Regions from separate parts of the Peribacillus sp. AS_2 genome, predicted to be linked through region 1. Evidence: a T-box and tRNA genes for the amino acid it is inferred to sense, from the RefSeq annotation. Region 1 holds a T-box; the other holds one or more tRNA genes.
The links. A T-box is a leader RNA that pairs with one kind of tRNA and senses whether it is charged. The one in region 1 lies ahead of glyQ (glycine--tRNA ligase subunit alpha), so its partner is inferred to be a tRNA-Gly.
Positions count from the first base shown of each region.

Region 2: it encodes a tRNA-Gly, which carries the amino acid that the T-box ahead of glyQ (glycine--tRNA ligase subunit alpha) is inferred to sense. The anticodon was not compared.

Region 1 covers NZ_JAPTGA010000007.1:142,232-149,607, forward strand. The annotation lists gene glyS (glycine--tRNA ligase subunit beta) at 1-1,196, opposite strand, end outside; gene glyQ (glycine--tRNA ligase subunit alpha) at 1,183-2,079, opposite strand; T-box leader at 2,175-2,351, opposite strand; gene recO (DNA repair protein RecO) at 2,410-3,162, opposite strand; gene OTG27_RS14530 (YqzL family protein) at 3,196-3,339, opposite strand; gene era (GTPase Era) at 3,439-4,368, opposite strand; gene OTG27_RS14540 (cytidine deaminase) at 4,361-4,759, opposite strand; gene OTG27_RS14545 (diacylglycerol kinase family protein) at 4,799-5,176, opposite strand; gene ybeY (rRNA maturation RNase YbeY) at 5,154-5,630, opposite strand; gene OTG27_RS14555 (HD family phosphohydrolase) at 5,627-7,376, opposite strand, start outside.
Region 2 covers NZ_JAPTGA010000003.1:119,233-126,608, reverse strand. The annotation lists gene nfsA (oxygen-insensitive NADPH nitroreductase) at 61-810, opposite strand; gene trmL (tRNA (uridine(34)/cytosine(34)/5-carboxymethylaminomethyluridine(34)-2'-O)-methyltransferase TrmL) at 887-1,375, opposite strand; gene OTG27_RS06140 (amidase domain-containing protein) at 1,443-2,300, opposite strand; gene queG (tRNA epoxyqueuosine(34) reductase QueG) at 2,725-3,864, opposite strand; gene OTG27_RS06130 (B3/B4 domain-containing protein) at 3,970-4,638, shown strand; tRNA gene OTG27_RS06125 (tRNA-Gly) at 6,176-6,249, opposite strand; gene OTG27_RS06120 (YbjN domain-containing protein) at 6,441-6,854, opposite strand; gene OTG27_RS06115 (NADP-dependent oxidoreductase) at 7,291-7,376, opposite strand, start outside.

The sequences.
Region 1 (7,376 bases):
TTACTTACCAAATCGAACTTGGCAATTGCCGCTGTACGAAGCGCCATTTCTTTTTCCGCCTTTAAATTCAAAGCATCCGCAAGAGCACCGGTCACTTCAGTTACCCGGGCAGTTTTCTCGGCCAATGTACCGATTTCTTCATGATAAACGATGCTGTCAAGCTTTTTCAAAGCATCCGAAATCTCTTTTTTCTGATCTTCTTTATAGAAAAATGCTGCATCCGATAAGCGGGCACGCAATACTTTTTCATTACCTTTAGAAACCTTATCCAAATGGCGGTCATCGCCGTTGCGCACGGTTACAAAGTAAGCAAGCAGGTTCCCTTCCTGATCTTTAACAGGGAAATAACGTTGGTGTTCCTTCATTGATGTGATAAGCACCTCAGCAGGAAGCTCAAGGAATTCTTCTTCAAAATGTCCAAATAACACCGTTGGATACTCTACCAAATTATTTACCTCTTCAAGCAGATCTTCATCGACAGGGATGATCCAGCCTTTCTCCTGCTCAAGCTCTTTAATCTGATCCAATATAACTTGCCGGCGTTTATCTGGATCTGCCATTACAAATTGTTCTGTCAGCGTATCTTCGTACCGTTCCGGCTGCTCGATGATGGCGCTATTGCCTAAGAAACGATGTCCTTTTGTTTCACGGCCCGTTTCCACATCAGCAATGCTGAATGGCACTATTTCATTGCCAAATAAGGCAATCAGCCATTTAATCGGACGGACGAAGCGGAGCTCCTGATTGGCCCAGCGCATATTTTTCGGGAACGTCATGCCGCTGATGATTTCAGCAAGCTCAGATAAAAGCTGAACTGTCTGCTGTCCTTTTATGAATTTATTCACATGGACATATTCAACACCCTTGAGTTCTTTAAAATATATGTCCTCTGAAGTCATGCCTTGACCCCTGACGAATCCCAATGCTGCTTTAGACCAGTTGCCTTCGCTGTCCAACGCGATTTTTTTTGCCGGACCTTTTGCCTCTTCTTCGATATCCTTTTGGGATTCTTCCACGTCCTTCACCAATACGGCCAAACGTCTTGGTGTGGAAAAAGCTTCAACCGTCCCGAATTCTATCGCTTTTTCCGTTAGCCATTTCTGCACTTTATCGGACAACTGTTTCATTGAGGCTGTCACAAAACGGGCAGGCAGCTCTTCCAATCCAATCTCCAATAACAAATCACGCTTGCTCATTTGTATTCTCCCCTTTCACTTTCAGGATCGGGAAGCCTAATTTTTCCCGCTCTTCATAGAAGGTTTTTGCAACCTTACGCGCTAAGTTACGGCACCGGGCAATATAACCCGTTCTTTCCGTCACCGAGATGGCACCTTTGGCATCCAAAAGGTTAAATGTATGGGAACATTTCAAAACATAATCATATGCAGGATGTACAAGTCCTTCTTCCATTTGTCGATGCGCTTCCTTTTCATACATCGTGAAAAGCTGAAACAGCATGTCAAGGTCGGAGGTTTCGAACGTATATTTCGAATGTTCATATTCCGGCTGACCAAATATATCGCGGACAGTGAATCCATTTGTCCATTCTAGGTCAAATACGTTTTCCTTATCTTGAATGTAAGAGGCGAGACGTTCGATCCCGTATGTAATTTCCACGGAAACCGGTTTACACTCAAGGCCGCCCACCTGTTGGAAATATGTAAATTGCGTGATTTCCATTCCATCAAGCCACACTTCCCAACCGAGTCCGGCACACCCTAGGGATGGATTTTCCCAATTGTCCTCCACAAAGCGAATATCATGCTCGAGCGGATTTATCCCTAAAGCACGTAATGAATCCAAATACAGCTCTTGGATATTGTCAGGCGACGGCTTCATGATCACTTGGAACTGATGATGCTGATACAGTCGATTAGGGTTCTCACCATAACGACCGTCAGCAGGACGGCGGGAAGGCTCTACGTAAGCCACGCTCCAAGGCTCCGGTCCAATGGCTCTCAGGAACGTGTATGGGCTCATCGTTCCTGCCCCTTTCTCGACATCATAAGCATTCATCAATATGCAGCCTTGCTCAGACCAATGCTTTTGTAACGTTAAAATCATATTTTGAATATTCATCGTACACCTCCAGGTTATTTAAACGGCTTTTAGAATATAGGTCGGAAACCCATTACATTTTGGCAAACAAAAAACTCCCGTCCCTATGCGAAATGCATAGGGACGAGAGTTTACCCGCGGTTCCACCCTAATTGCCGTTTACAAAACGGCCTCTTTTCAAAGCAACATGCTCCGGAAACGCCCTTCCCTGTAAATCCATATCCCGGCTTCCACCGTCCCGGGTTCGCTTTTTATGGAGAATGACAGATACTCTTTTCCATCAACGCAATCTTCTTATTTTGATGATTAGAATTTTATACAAACTAGCATGGAATGTCAATAGGTCAGAACCTAAAACATATCTTTCATCGTATCAATCTGTTTCAGGAACTTTTTTGATTTCAGAAGCAGACCGGAATATTCCTCATAATATGCATCGATGATCTTCCGCAGTTCTTTTTTCGTTTCAGGCTTGACGGAAATGTTTCCGAGCCTTGATAAATCTAAATAATAAAAAATCCGAAGCAATTTGACGGCTGCAGGTGAAATTTTAAAATGATAAGGGTCTTTCCCCAGACAGCGGTGACAAATAAAGCCCGCTTCCCGAAGCGAGAAGGAGAATTCCCCTTCCGTTTCACCACATACGGCACATTGATTCAGCACTGGGTTAATCCCATTGACGGGCAGCATCTTCATTTCAAAAATGAATGTCAAAACCTCCGCGTCATATTCCTCGTTTATGTAATGCAAGGTTTGCGAAAGCAATTCATACAAATATGGATTCGGTTTCTTATCCTCGACGCTTTTATCAAGCAATTCAACAATATATGAAGCATAAGCGGTGGCAAAAAGATCCTCCCTTATGAAACGGAGTGAATCGACCATTTCGCCTTGCTGAAGACTGCCGAGTCCTGTTGATGTGGTTACAAGAAAATACCCGGAGCAAAAAAGCTGTGTGACGGCAGAAAGCCTGCTGTTAGGTTTACTGGCCCCTCTCGCCATGACGCCAATTTTCCCTAGCTCACGGGTATATATAGTAATGATTTTGTTGTTTTCTCCATATGCAGTTCGCCTTATGACAATGCCCTCACATTTTTGGAGCATACCAAGACACCACCCATGCTCGCCAAGGCTAACCTATGAAACAGGAAAATCAATTTCTGCTAGCTCATCATTCAATCCCAAGTGTCTTTCCTGTCTTTCGACTTCTATCTCCTTAAACAGCAAATAGGTGTCCACATTACCTGTTTCAGTGAATAATTCCCAGGTAAAATCCAACATATAAAGCCCACCTTTCATTTTTAACTAGCAATATGAATATCCGACCATATGATTAGCTTGACCGTTTTCCTAACTTTCATGATGCGTAAATTTTGTTAATTAATACTCGCTTTCATTGAAGCCGTAATCACGAAGCTGGCTTGCTTTGTTACGCCAATCCTTCTGTACCTTCACCCACAGTTCCAAGAAAACTTTAGAGCCCAATAGGTTTTCGATATCCACCCTGGCACGGCTTCCGACTTCTTTAAGCATTTTCCCTTGCTTTCCGATGACAATGCCTTTTTGTGAATCCCGTTCGACAACGATAGTCGCCATGACATTGATGGTGTCGCTATTGTCCATCTTTTTAATTGAATCGATGACAACAGCCACTGAATGCGGAATTTCTTCCCGTGTCAGGTGCAGTACCTTCTCGCGGACCAATTCGGAAATGATAAAACGTTCAGGATGGTCGGTCACTTGGTCAGCTGGATAGAACTGGGGACCTTCAGGCAGATGCTCTTTGATTTGTTCAAGCAGGGTATCCACATTATTCCCTTCAAGCGCAGAAATCGGAACGACTGCCGCAAAAGGGTAAAGTTGTTGATATTTTTCAATGATCGGAAGTAAATCATCTGGATGCATCGCATCGATTTTGTTTACGACCAGGAAAACAGGCGTTTTTACGGATTGAAGTTTTTCGATGATGAACTCGTCACCGCGTCCGTATCCTTCAGTCGCATTGATCATGAAGAGAATCAAATCGACTTCCTTCAATGTATTCGTTGCCACTTTCATCATGAAGTCGCCAAGCTTATGCTTTGGTTTATGAATGCCGGGTGTATCGATGAAAATCATTTGTGAATCGTTTTGCGTAAGTACACCCTGGACCTTATTTCTTGTAGTTTGCGGTTTATCACTCATAATGGCGATTTTCTGGCCGATGACCCGATTCAGGAATGTACTTTTTCCAACATTAGGTCGTCCAATTATTGAAATGAAACCTGATTTGTAACCTTTTACTTGTGTATCGTCAAATAGTTTATCCATTTAAATCCTCCGGTGAAAAAGCTCCTGGAAGCAATTCCTGTACTGTTAGTTCTTTTATATCCCCATGTAAGTTGGTCAAAACGACCGGCATATCCTTTTCGCACAGTTCTGAAATAACCTGCCTGCATGCCCCGCATGGAGCGACGGGACCATCGGTATCCGCCACGACTGCAAGTTTGGTGAATTTTTTATCGTCATGGGCATAAGCGCTGAATAAAGCTGTCCTTTCGGCGCAATTACACATGCTGTATGCAGCATTTTCTATATTACAACCATGATAGACCTTTCCATCAGCGGTTAAAAGGGCTGCCCCCACCTTAAACTTGGAGTAAGGCACATAAGCTTTATCCCTTGCTTTTTTAGCTTCCTCAATCAATTCTTTTGTATTCAATTCACATCTTCCTTTCAAATTGAGTACCATTTCGGCAACCTACAGGCCAACCTTAGGCAAAAAGATAATCAATCCAACTATTATAGAAAATATAGCATATATGAATACAGCTCCGGCTGCAATATCTTTTGCCTGCTTGGCAAGCGGATGGATTTGGTCCGTTACCAGGTCCACTACCCTTTCAATCGCGGAATTAACGAGCTCCAACGTAATCGTACCGGCTATGGCCGCCAAAATGAAAAGCCACTCCATCCCATTCAATGAGAAGTGCCAACCAAAGAATACGACGATTGCCGTTAACGCGAAATGGATCTTGATATTGCGTTCAGTCCGAACAGCCTCCAAAATTCCCTGACAGGCGAAAGAGAAACTTTTTAATAAAGGATACTTTTTTTTATCCTTCTCTTGAAAGTCCATATTCTTCCAAGATCTCCTTTTGTTTTGTGAACATCACTTTTTCATCTTCTTCATTCATGTGGTCGAATCCCAATAAATGAAGAAAACCATGCAGTGCTAAAAATCCAAGTTCCCGGTCAAATGAATGACCATATTCTTCAGCTTGTTCTTTCGTGCGTTCAATGGAAATGATGATATCACCTAACATGCGGGGCATTTCCGCTCCGACAATTTCCACTTCATCTTCCCCCATTTCTTCAAGCGCAAAAGAAATGACATCTGTAGCTGAATCTTTATGACGATATTCTTTATTGATTTCCCGAATCCTATCATTGTCTACAAATGTAACAGACAGCTCGGTGTCTTTTTCAATGTTTTCTTTTCTTGCCGCAAATTGAAGAATGCTTTCAACAAGCTGCTGAGCTTCCTCCGTTACTTCATTCGTTTCATCCATTAAATCGATAGCTAAAATCATTCTTTCACCTTCTGTCCTAATTTATCCGGCTCCGGATATTCAATCCTGGAGTGGAAGATACCATTCAGCGATTCACATAAGGAATGCTTCACGATACTTAATTCTCTCATAGTAATGTCACATTCATCAAATTGTCCATCAGAAATCCTGTCCTGAATGATGAAACTTACCAGCTCTTCAATCTTCTCCGGAGTTGGGTGCTTCATCGACCTCACTGCAGCTTCCACACTGTCGGCTATGCCGATGACGGCCACTTCCTTCATGATCGCCCTCGGCCCGGGATATCGGTAGGCCGCCTCGAGTGTGGACTCATCCTGTTTTTTTGCCTTATGGTAGAAAAATTTCAATAATGTGGTCCCATGATGCTGCTCTGCAATATCCACAATCTCTTTCGGGAATTTGTGACTGCGCAGCATCTCCCCGCCATCTAAGGCATGGGCAATGATGACATCCCTGCTCGTTTCCGGCTGCAGCCGATCATGCGGGTTCTCTTCACTCATCTGATTTTCGATGAAGAAGTGCGGCCGCTTCGTTTTACCGATATCATGATAATAACTGCCGACCCTTGCCAGCAAGCCATTCGAGCCGATGGCTTCACAAGCCGATTCCGCCAAATTGGCGACCATTACACTATGATGATATGTACCCGGAGCCTCAATCAAGATCTTCCGCAATAACGGATGATTGGGATTCGCGAGCTCGATAAGCTTAATCGATGATAAAATCCCGAAACCAGCCTCGAAAAACGGTAACAGGCCCATTGTCAAAACGGCTGCACCCACTCCAGAACCTATGGCAGCAGAAGCATAATACAAGTACTCCATTCTAGTATAATGGCTGTCCATAATAAAGATGAGCGAAAAAACAAATGCCATATTGATTAAAGACAATAGCAGCCCCGCTACCAGCACCTTTGATTTGAAATTGGGCCTGGATAGGATGATGATTGCCGTCAATCCCCCGAAAATGATATAAAGCCCCATCGAGAAATCCAGATTTCCAGGTGTATCACCATTAAATATAATCGTACCATACGAACCTAACAATATGATCATTGCTACCGCTAACCTATCATTCAATAATATCTTGATGAGCATCGCCGCCATGGCACCCGGAAAAATGTATTCCAAGTTCGAGTTTTTCAGGTCTGCCAGAATGCTGACCGTTTTCATGGTAGCCATTGAAAGGATAAAGACAAGACTGAAGATCAATAACTGATTGTACTTGTTATCCTTTTTGGAAACGGAATAGTAGAAATAATAATAAAAAGCCGCAAAAGTCAGGAATATGAATAACAGCAGGCCGATATACGGGTAAATGGTGGACTCCGTATTTAAGAAGCCTGCCAGTTCAAGCTGCCTATATACATCCCTGTCCACTAACTGATTTTCTTCAACGATGATCTGGCCTTGAAGGATCCTGATCGGCTCCACGCTTTCGACCGCTTTCCTTCGCTGTTCCTCGGTTTTGTCCTTATCGAAAAATACATTCTGAATGATTGCCGTACGAGCAAGGGAAGTGGAGGCTTTTTTCATATCGCCACTAATGCTCATATAACCCAATTCCTCTACAACCTTTTTCTTGGCATTTTCGACGTCACTTGCAGCGATTCGGGAGCTCATCACATTATTCACTGCCGTAATGGTCGAATCCTTCGCTATTTTCAACTCATCTTCATCCGCCTGCACTAATGCTAGGAAAACGGATTCCTCGATATTTTTATTCACTTCATCAGTCAATTTTTCT
Region 2 (7,376 bases), on a different contig from region 1:
ACTGTTTGCCTCATACTCAGGACTTTGGCAAGAATATTCCTAATAGGCCGTATTCATTAATCAATGTTTCTTAAATCCTTGCTTCTCAACATAATCTTTCATGTACAGCCTGCTTTTCTTTCCAAGCATTCCTGCCATTTGCCCGGTCCAGGTGTCTTTTCGTTTACCTTTAGTCCGAAGCTCATAATAACTGGAAATCGTTTCATTATACTCTTCAAGTTGTCCGATGAACTCTTGCTTATCCTCCTGATATCCATTTTCATGATAAATGTTGGACAACGGCAAACGCGGCTTTTTATCCGAACGGTTTTTCGGATATCCGACCGCTAGAGCGAATAATGGTATAACACGATGCGGTATATTCAAAATCGCTGACACTTCCGGGAGATTATTGCGGATCCCGCCTATATAGCAAATGCCTAAATCCATCGATTCTGCCGCCAATGCTGCATTTTGGGCCGCTAGTGCCGCGTCAATACAGGCAACCATGAATTTCTCGGTACTTTCAATCGATTCGGACAGGTCCGTGTTTTCCATTTCGGAAACCATATCCTGACGATATAAATCGGCACAAAAGACGAATAGATGTCCATTCTTCTCTACATATGACTGTGGTCCGGCAAGTTCGGCAAGCTTGGCTTTCTTTTCCGGGTCGGTTACCCCTATGATTGAATACGCTTGAATATAACTTGAAGTCGATGCAGCTTGGGCACATTCCACAATCGTATTGATTTGCTCCCCAGACAATAACTTGTCCTCAAAGGAACGAATGGAACGGTGATCTAAAATCTTCTCAATAATGTTATTCAATGCTCCCACCCCTAAAGAATATGTAAAGTATCCATCATCGGGGCTAAAATGCCCCCGATGACAGTATTGATGAAACTTAACCTTTTGTTTTTAAATCCAATTCACGGTAATTTTGCTGTCTAAGTGCTTCATAAACCAAGATGGCTGCCGTATTCGACAGATTAAGGGAACGTACTTTATCCGTCATTGGAATCCGCAGGCACCGATCCATATTTTCTTGGATCAGATCTTTCGGGAGACCCGTCGTTTCACGGCCAAAAATGAAGAATATCTCACTTTCTTGATCACTGTAATCGAAGCTGGAATGCGGCTGCTCCCCAAATTTCGTCAAGTAATAAAATTCGCCGCCGGCGTTTCTTTCAAAAAACTCTTCTAACGAATCATAATAATGGATCTTTACATTCTCCCAGTAATCGAGCCCGGCCCGTTTGAGCTGTTTGTCATCCGTCGAGAAACCGAGCGGGCGAATGAGATGTAAAGACGTATCCGTCCCTGCACATGTTCTTGCGATATTTCCTGTATTTGCTGGAATCTGTGGTTGATATAAAACTACATGTATTGACACTTCATTTTCACCTCTAGTTTGAACTTCACCTTAATTATAGCATTAAACAAAAAAGACTAAAAACCTATCACCCTCCATCCAAAATCACAAAGAATTTATAAACGATGTTCGGTGTATATCTGGTTGAATCCTCATACGTCCAATATCGGTGACGGCTGTTCATCGTATGTGCATTCACAAGCGGCATCCCGTCCTGATCCTTCGCCGTTACAATCAAGTTATGGTCAAACCGTCCGTCCCCTTCGAAATCTATGCAGAGGATATCGCCCAAATTCAATTCCTTGGCCGACTCCACCTGCTTTGTCCTGATGGCATTCCCGGCTTTAAGCAGATGATATAAAGAATGAGCTGTCGTCCATGTATAACTCCAGCTTTTCCCCCTTATCCACCAGCCCTTATTTTTATTTGGCGCCCCCCACATCGGTATTCCCCCTGCATGTAAACATTGTGAAATGAAATTCGTACAATCATCAGTGAATTTATGATAAGCCGGATTGAATTCATTCCACCAACGCTCGGCATATTGAACGGCCTTCATTCGATCATACCTATATGCGAGACGATCTGCGCCTGGATCACATTTTGGCGGTGCCTCTTCGGTTTCAAAGCTGGGAATCAACTCATTTTCATCCACTATATACCCATTTCGAAACCGTGCCTCCCTTTCTTCCATTTCTTCTTCTATATAAAATGAATCTTCCTGTTTTAATAAATATTGCAGATGGACATGATAGGTCAGGACTGTATCCCTGTCTTCCTTTCTCTTCGAATGTACCTTGCCTGCCGCATTCACCCGAACAATTTCGGCGGCGCGGTTCCTCAACATTTTCTTCTTCAAATGTAACTTCCTTTCACCCCGTTCCAGATCATCTGTAGTATAAAACTCCACTCTTTCTTGTAAAAGGCGTTGCAATTGTTCCCTCAAGTTCATGCCCTCCTTCTTACCATCTATGCTAATGTGTATGTACGAGGGCATGGACAAAAACACAACTTCATAAATGTGGGAGTTTCAATCCTTAACCATAATGAAACTTTTTATAAAGATTTTCCTTGAAGGAACCGGAATATCTTAAGCAAAGGCTGTTTTCACATACTTTGTTGCTATTTACCAAGTAGTGCGGTGTGGTTGATTTCCCCTCCAGATGCTCGCTTTCCTTGGTGCGGGCGGTGAGCATCCTCGGCGTAAACGCCTGTGGGGTCTCACCTGTCCCGCTGCTCCCGCAGGAGTCTCGCACTTCCGCTCCAATCAACCTTAAATAGTTTCGTTTTAAAAACAACCAATCTTTACGAAAAGAGCCTAAGCAAAAAAGCCGCCCCGTTATATTTACGAGGCGGCTGCATTTTAAATATTATTTTGTTTCCAAGGTAAACTGCAGTCCTTTCTCAATTTCCGCCAATACCTCTTCATCCTTTTCCTTCATTCGTGCTTCTTCCAATGCGGAAACAGCCTGCTCCCGGCCAATTTTCCCAACTGCCCAGGCTGCCGTCCCCCTGATGACAGGTCGCGGATCATTCTTCATGACCTGTATCAATAGAGGCAATGCCGTTTCATCTTTGAAATGGGCCAATGCTAAAATGGCATTTCGTTGGATTGGTTTTTTACCGCGCCAAGAGCCAGATACATGGCCGTATGTCTCTTTGAAGTCCCGATTTGAAATCGTAAGCAGGGGTTTTAACAGCGGTTTCGCCAGCTCGGGATCGGGTTCCATTTCTTCATGAAAATGAAAATCCATTCCTTTGTTTTTCGGACAAACGGTCTGGCATGTATCACATCCATACAAACGATTGCCTATTTTCGTCCTAAACTCATCCGGAAGGAAACCTTTTGTCTGTGTCAAGAACGCAATGCAACGCTTGGAATTTAGCTGCCCGCCCTGAACGAGCGCTCCAGTCGGGCAAACATCGACACATTTATTGCATGTCCCGCATTGATCTTCCATCGGTTGATCCGGTTCAAACGGCAGGTTGGTGATCATATCTCCCAAGTATACATAAGACCCGAACTCCGGTGTGATGATCATGCTGTTTTTTGCACTCCAGCCAATACCTGCACGCTCAGCCACTGCCCTATCTGATAACTCACCCGTATCAACCATGGACTTCATCATTGCCCCGGACACTTTATCTTTAATGAAATTCTCAAGTAACTGCAATTTATTACGAAGAACGGTATGATAATCTGTTCCCCAAGACGCCCGGCAAAAGATCCCGCGGCGTTCACTTTTTGTACTTTGCGGAGCATCCTTCAATTTCGAAGGATAAGCAAGCGCAATCGAAATGATGGATTGCGGTTTATCGAATATCAATTCAGGCCTTACCCTTTTTTCTATATCGGCTTCTTCAAACCCTGACTGGTAATCCAGTTCCTGTTGACGTATCAGCCGACCTTTCAGTTCGGTGAAAGCCGTAGCCGAAGTAAAGCCGATTTTATCGATGCCGATTTCCTTACTATATAAAATCACTTCTTGCTTGAATGAGTTCATATCCATATTAATCACCTACGTTCATTCAGTATTCCCATTGAAGCTTGAATCCATTTCAAACCATTGCTATCTATGATAAACTAATTGCAATCATTTTTGGAGGTGAAACGGTTGGAAATTACCGTATCAGCTAATCTTAGCAGTAAAATCCCTGAATTCAAAGTCGGGGTCATTACATATGAAAACATCGAAGTCGGTCCCTCCCCGCAAATGGTGAAAGGAAGACTTCAACTATTTCAGGAAGCTCTTTTCTTCGACCTTGAAGAAAAGGAATTGACCGACTTTTCCGGCATTAAAGTGTGGCGGGAAATTTTCAAGGCTACAGGAACAAACCCATCACGGTATCGTCCCTCCGCGGAAGCCCTATACCGCCGCGTGAAAAAACAGAATTACTTGACGCCCATCCATTCGGCCATCGATTTGAATAACTTCTTCTCATTGTTATATGAAGTTCCGATCGGCATTTATGATGCTGAAAAATTAACGGGAGACATCTCGATCAAGATTGGCGAGGGGGCAGATGGGTATGACGGTTTGAACGGCCGCTTCAATTCCATGGAAAATATGATTACCTCAGCCGATCATGCTGGCGCATTCGGAAGTCCCTACGTTGATTCAGAACGCACGAAAGTCACTAAGGAAACGAAAAAAGCCATCCAAATCATTTATTTACAACCCAATACTTCAACCACGGAAGCAAATCAGCTAACGAAATCCTTGATGGATATGTTCCTTGAAATCCACGGTGGTGAAGGGACTTACTCGATTATGGAAGGATAATTACGGAAATAAACCCTTTCCACAATCGGAAGGGGTTTTTTCATTATTGTTCCACTTAATAAAACCAGTTAACAGATCGATCCATACCTTAAAATTTTCTTTTCAGTCGATTCCAGAAATCCGCTCCCTTTCCGCCGACTGTCTGCCAAGCCTCCTCGACGTAAACGTCTCCGGGGTCTCGGCTAGCCAGTTACTCGGCAGGAGTGTCACATATTTCTTCCATCCTTTAAGGATTAATGTAAAAAACCTCAAGGATCACATCGTCTTAACTTGGTTCGGGATGTCCAGCCTACGGTTTTTTCTTAATATTTCATTCCAGTCGATTCCAGAAATCCGCTCCCTTTCCGCCGACTGTCTGCCAAGCCTCCTCGAGTTAACGTCTCCGGGGTCTTGGCTAGCCAGTTACTCGGCAGGAGTGTCGCATATTTCTTCCATCTTTTTAGGATTAATGTAAAAAACCTCAAGGATCACCTCGTCTTAAACTTGGTTCGGGATGTCCAGCCTACGGATTTTTACTTAATATTTCATTCCAGTCGATTCCAGAAATCCGCTCCCTTTTCACCGACTGTCTGCCAAGCCTCCTTGACGTAAACACCTCCGGGGTCTCGGCTAGCCAGTTACTCGGCAGGAGTGTCACATATTTCTTCCATCCAATTAAGGAGTACTGGAAAAAAACTCAAGGATCACCTCGTCTTAAACTTGGTTCGGGATGTCCAGCCTACGGATTTTTCTTAATATTTCATTCCAGTCGATCCCAGAAATCCGCTCCCTTTCCACCGACTGTCTGCCAAGTCTCCTCGACGTAAACGTCTCCGGGATCTCGGCTAGCCAGTTACTCGGCAGGAGTGTCACATATTTCTTCCATCCAATTAAGGAGTACTGGAAAAAAATACGAAAGATAAATTAGTCTTAAACATGGTTCGTGATGAAACCGGCCTGCAGTTTTTTCTTTTAAAACACAAAGTTGATTGGAACGTAAGGTACGAGACTCCTGCGGGAAAAGCGTGGCATGTGAGACCCCGCAGGCGCGCCGAGGAGGCTCCCGCCCGCCCGCGGAAAGCGAGTGCCTGTAGTGGAAATCAACGATCAGATTTGCTAACCCTCAAAAACACTTTCCGTTTTACCCCAGAAACCCGCTCCCTTCCCTCCGACTGTCTGCGAAGCCTCATCAAAGCAAACGTCTCCGAGGTCCCGGCAGCCGATTTGCAATGGTTACTTTCTGCCTTTCGATTGATAATCATCGATGCTACATAAGCCTGGTACGCCTTTCTCTTCCCCTTTAACAAAAAAAGCACAAACCTATTCAAACTGATTCTACTAACGTAGTTAATCATATTGACTAAGTTTGTGCTGCATCGAAATCCCCACACTCCCGGATGAAGGATGAATGGTATGACTACTGTATTACCGCTTCGATGAAATGCAGGGAATTTGGACAATAAAAAAATCCCACTGTAAACAGTAGAATTCTTGTAATAATATTTAAACGCAAAGCTTCGTTCTCCAGGTAACGAAACCCTACGTTATGAGTATGTATTGGAGCGGGTGAAGGGAATCGAACCCTCATCATCAGCTTGGAAGGCTGAGGTTTTACCACTAAACTACACCCGCATATTCTTGTAGAAGTTTGTCGAATTACCAATCAACAAAATTAATTATATAGTTTAATGTGAAAAAATGCAATAGGTTTTTTAAAAAAAATTAATAATTAGCGTATTGTAACGTTAATATATTCATTCACTCTAGTAAGTATGTTAAAAAGTCCTCTGATTCAGAGAACTTTTTTCATCCTATATGATGATTTAAGACCAAATGACTTCCATTAAACGCGGATAAACTTCCTGTGCCGTTTCAAGCAGCATGATTAACTTCCTGAACGCCAGATCCGGTACGATATCCCCCTCAATGGAGTATGAATAACGAATCGAAATGGTCCCATTTTCTTCATACAGCTTGGAATACCTGAAATTAGCATTAAATTCATTCAACAGTGTATGTACATCCTGTTTCTTTTCGGGGTTCTTCAACTCGGCGACATTAAAGCAAAATAAGTCCGCCACATTTTCATCTTGATTGAAAGCAAATACTAAAAGGACCTTCCACCCGTCCTTTAACTTTTGCTCGGCTCTAAAAAAGGTGGTGCCATCTTCATTCAACTCATTCATATAGATTTTCTCACTAGTTAAAAAATCACGAAATTTAGCAACGTTTGACATGGTTCATCACCTTTCTGTTTATAAGTCCATTTTATAATGAAAACAAGCATTTTTACAGACTTTTCTATTATCCTGCCAATTTCCTCCTTTTAACAGGGGCGACCTTAAAAGGAAGGGAGTCATATATGAACTCCCTTCCTGGATTGATTATCCAGTTGCTTCTCCGCAAAACTGAAGTGCTACTTGCAGGTCCAAAATTACCTGGCGGTTTTTTGAGTATCCTTCCATGTCAGGAACTTCTTTATTCGTAAGTAGTCGACCTTTATCTGCCGCTATCGATGGCTTATCCTTCAAATGGTTTAAGAGATACCACTAATATATTTTACTTGAAAGGAAAACGGCCTTTTCCCGATTGAATATCGAAAAAAGGCCGCTTTTGTTATAGCTGCTTAAAAATCACATCGAAGAACCTTCCTCAGCTATATTTCCATGAAACTTATAGTTGAGCGAATTCGGGTTCCGCAACTTTTACAAGCTGTTTTCCGAGGTTCGTTCCTTTAAACAGACCTAAAAATGCATCCG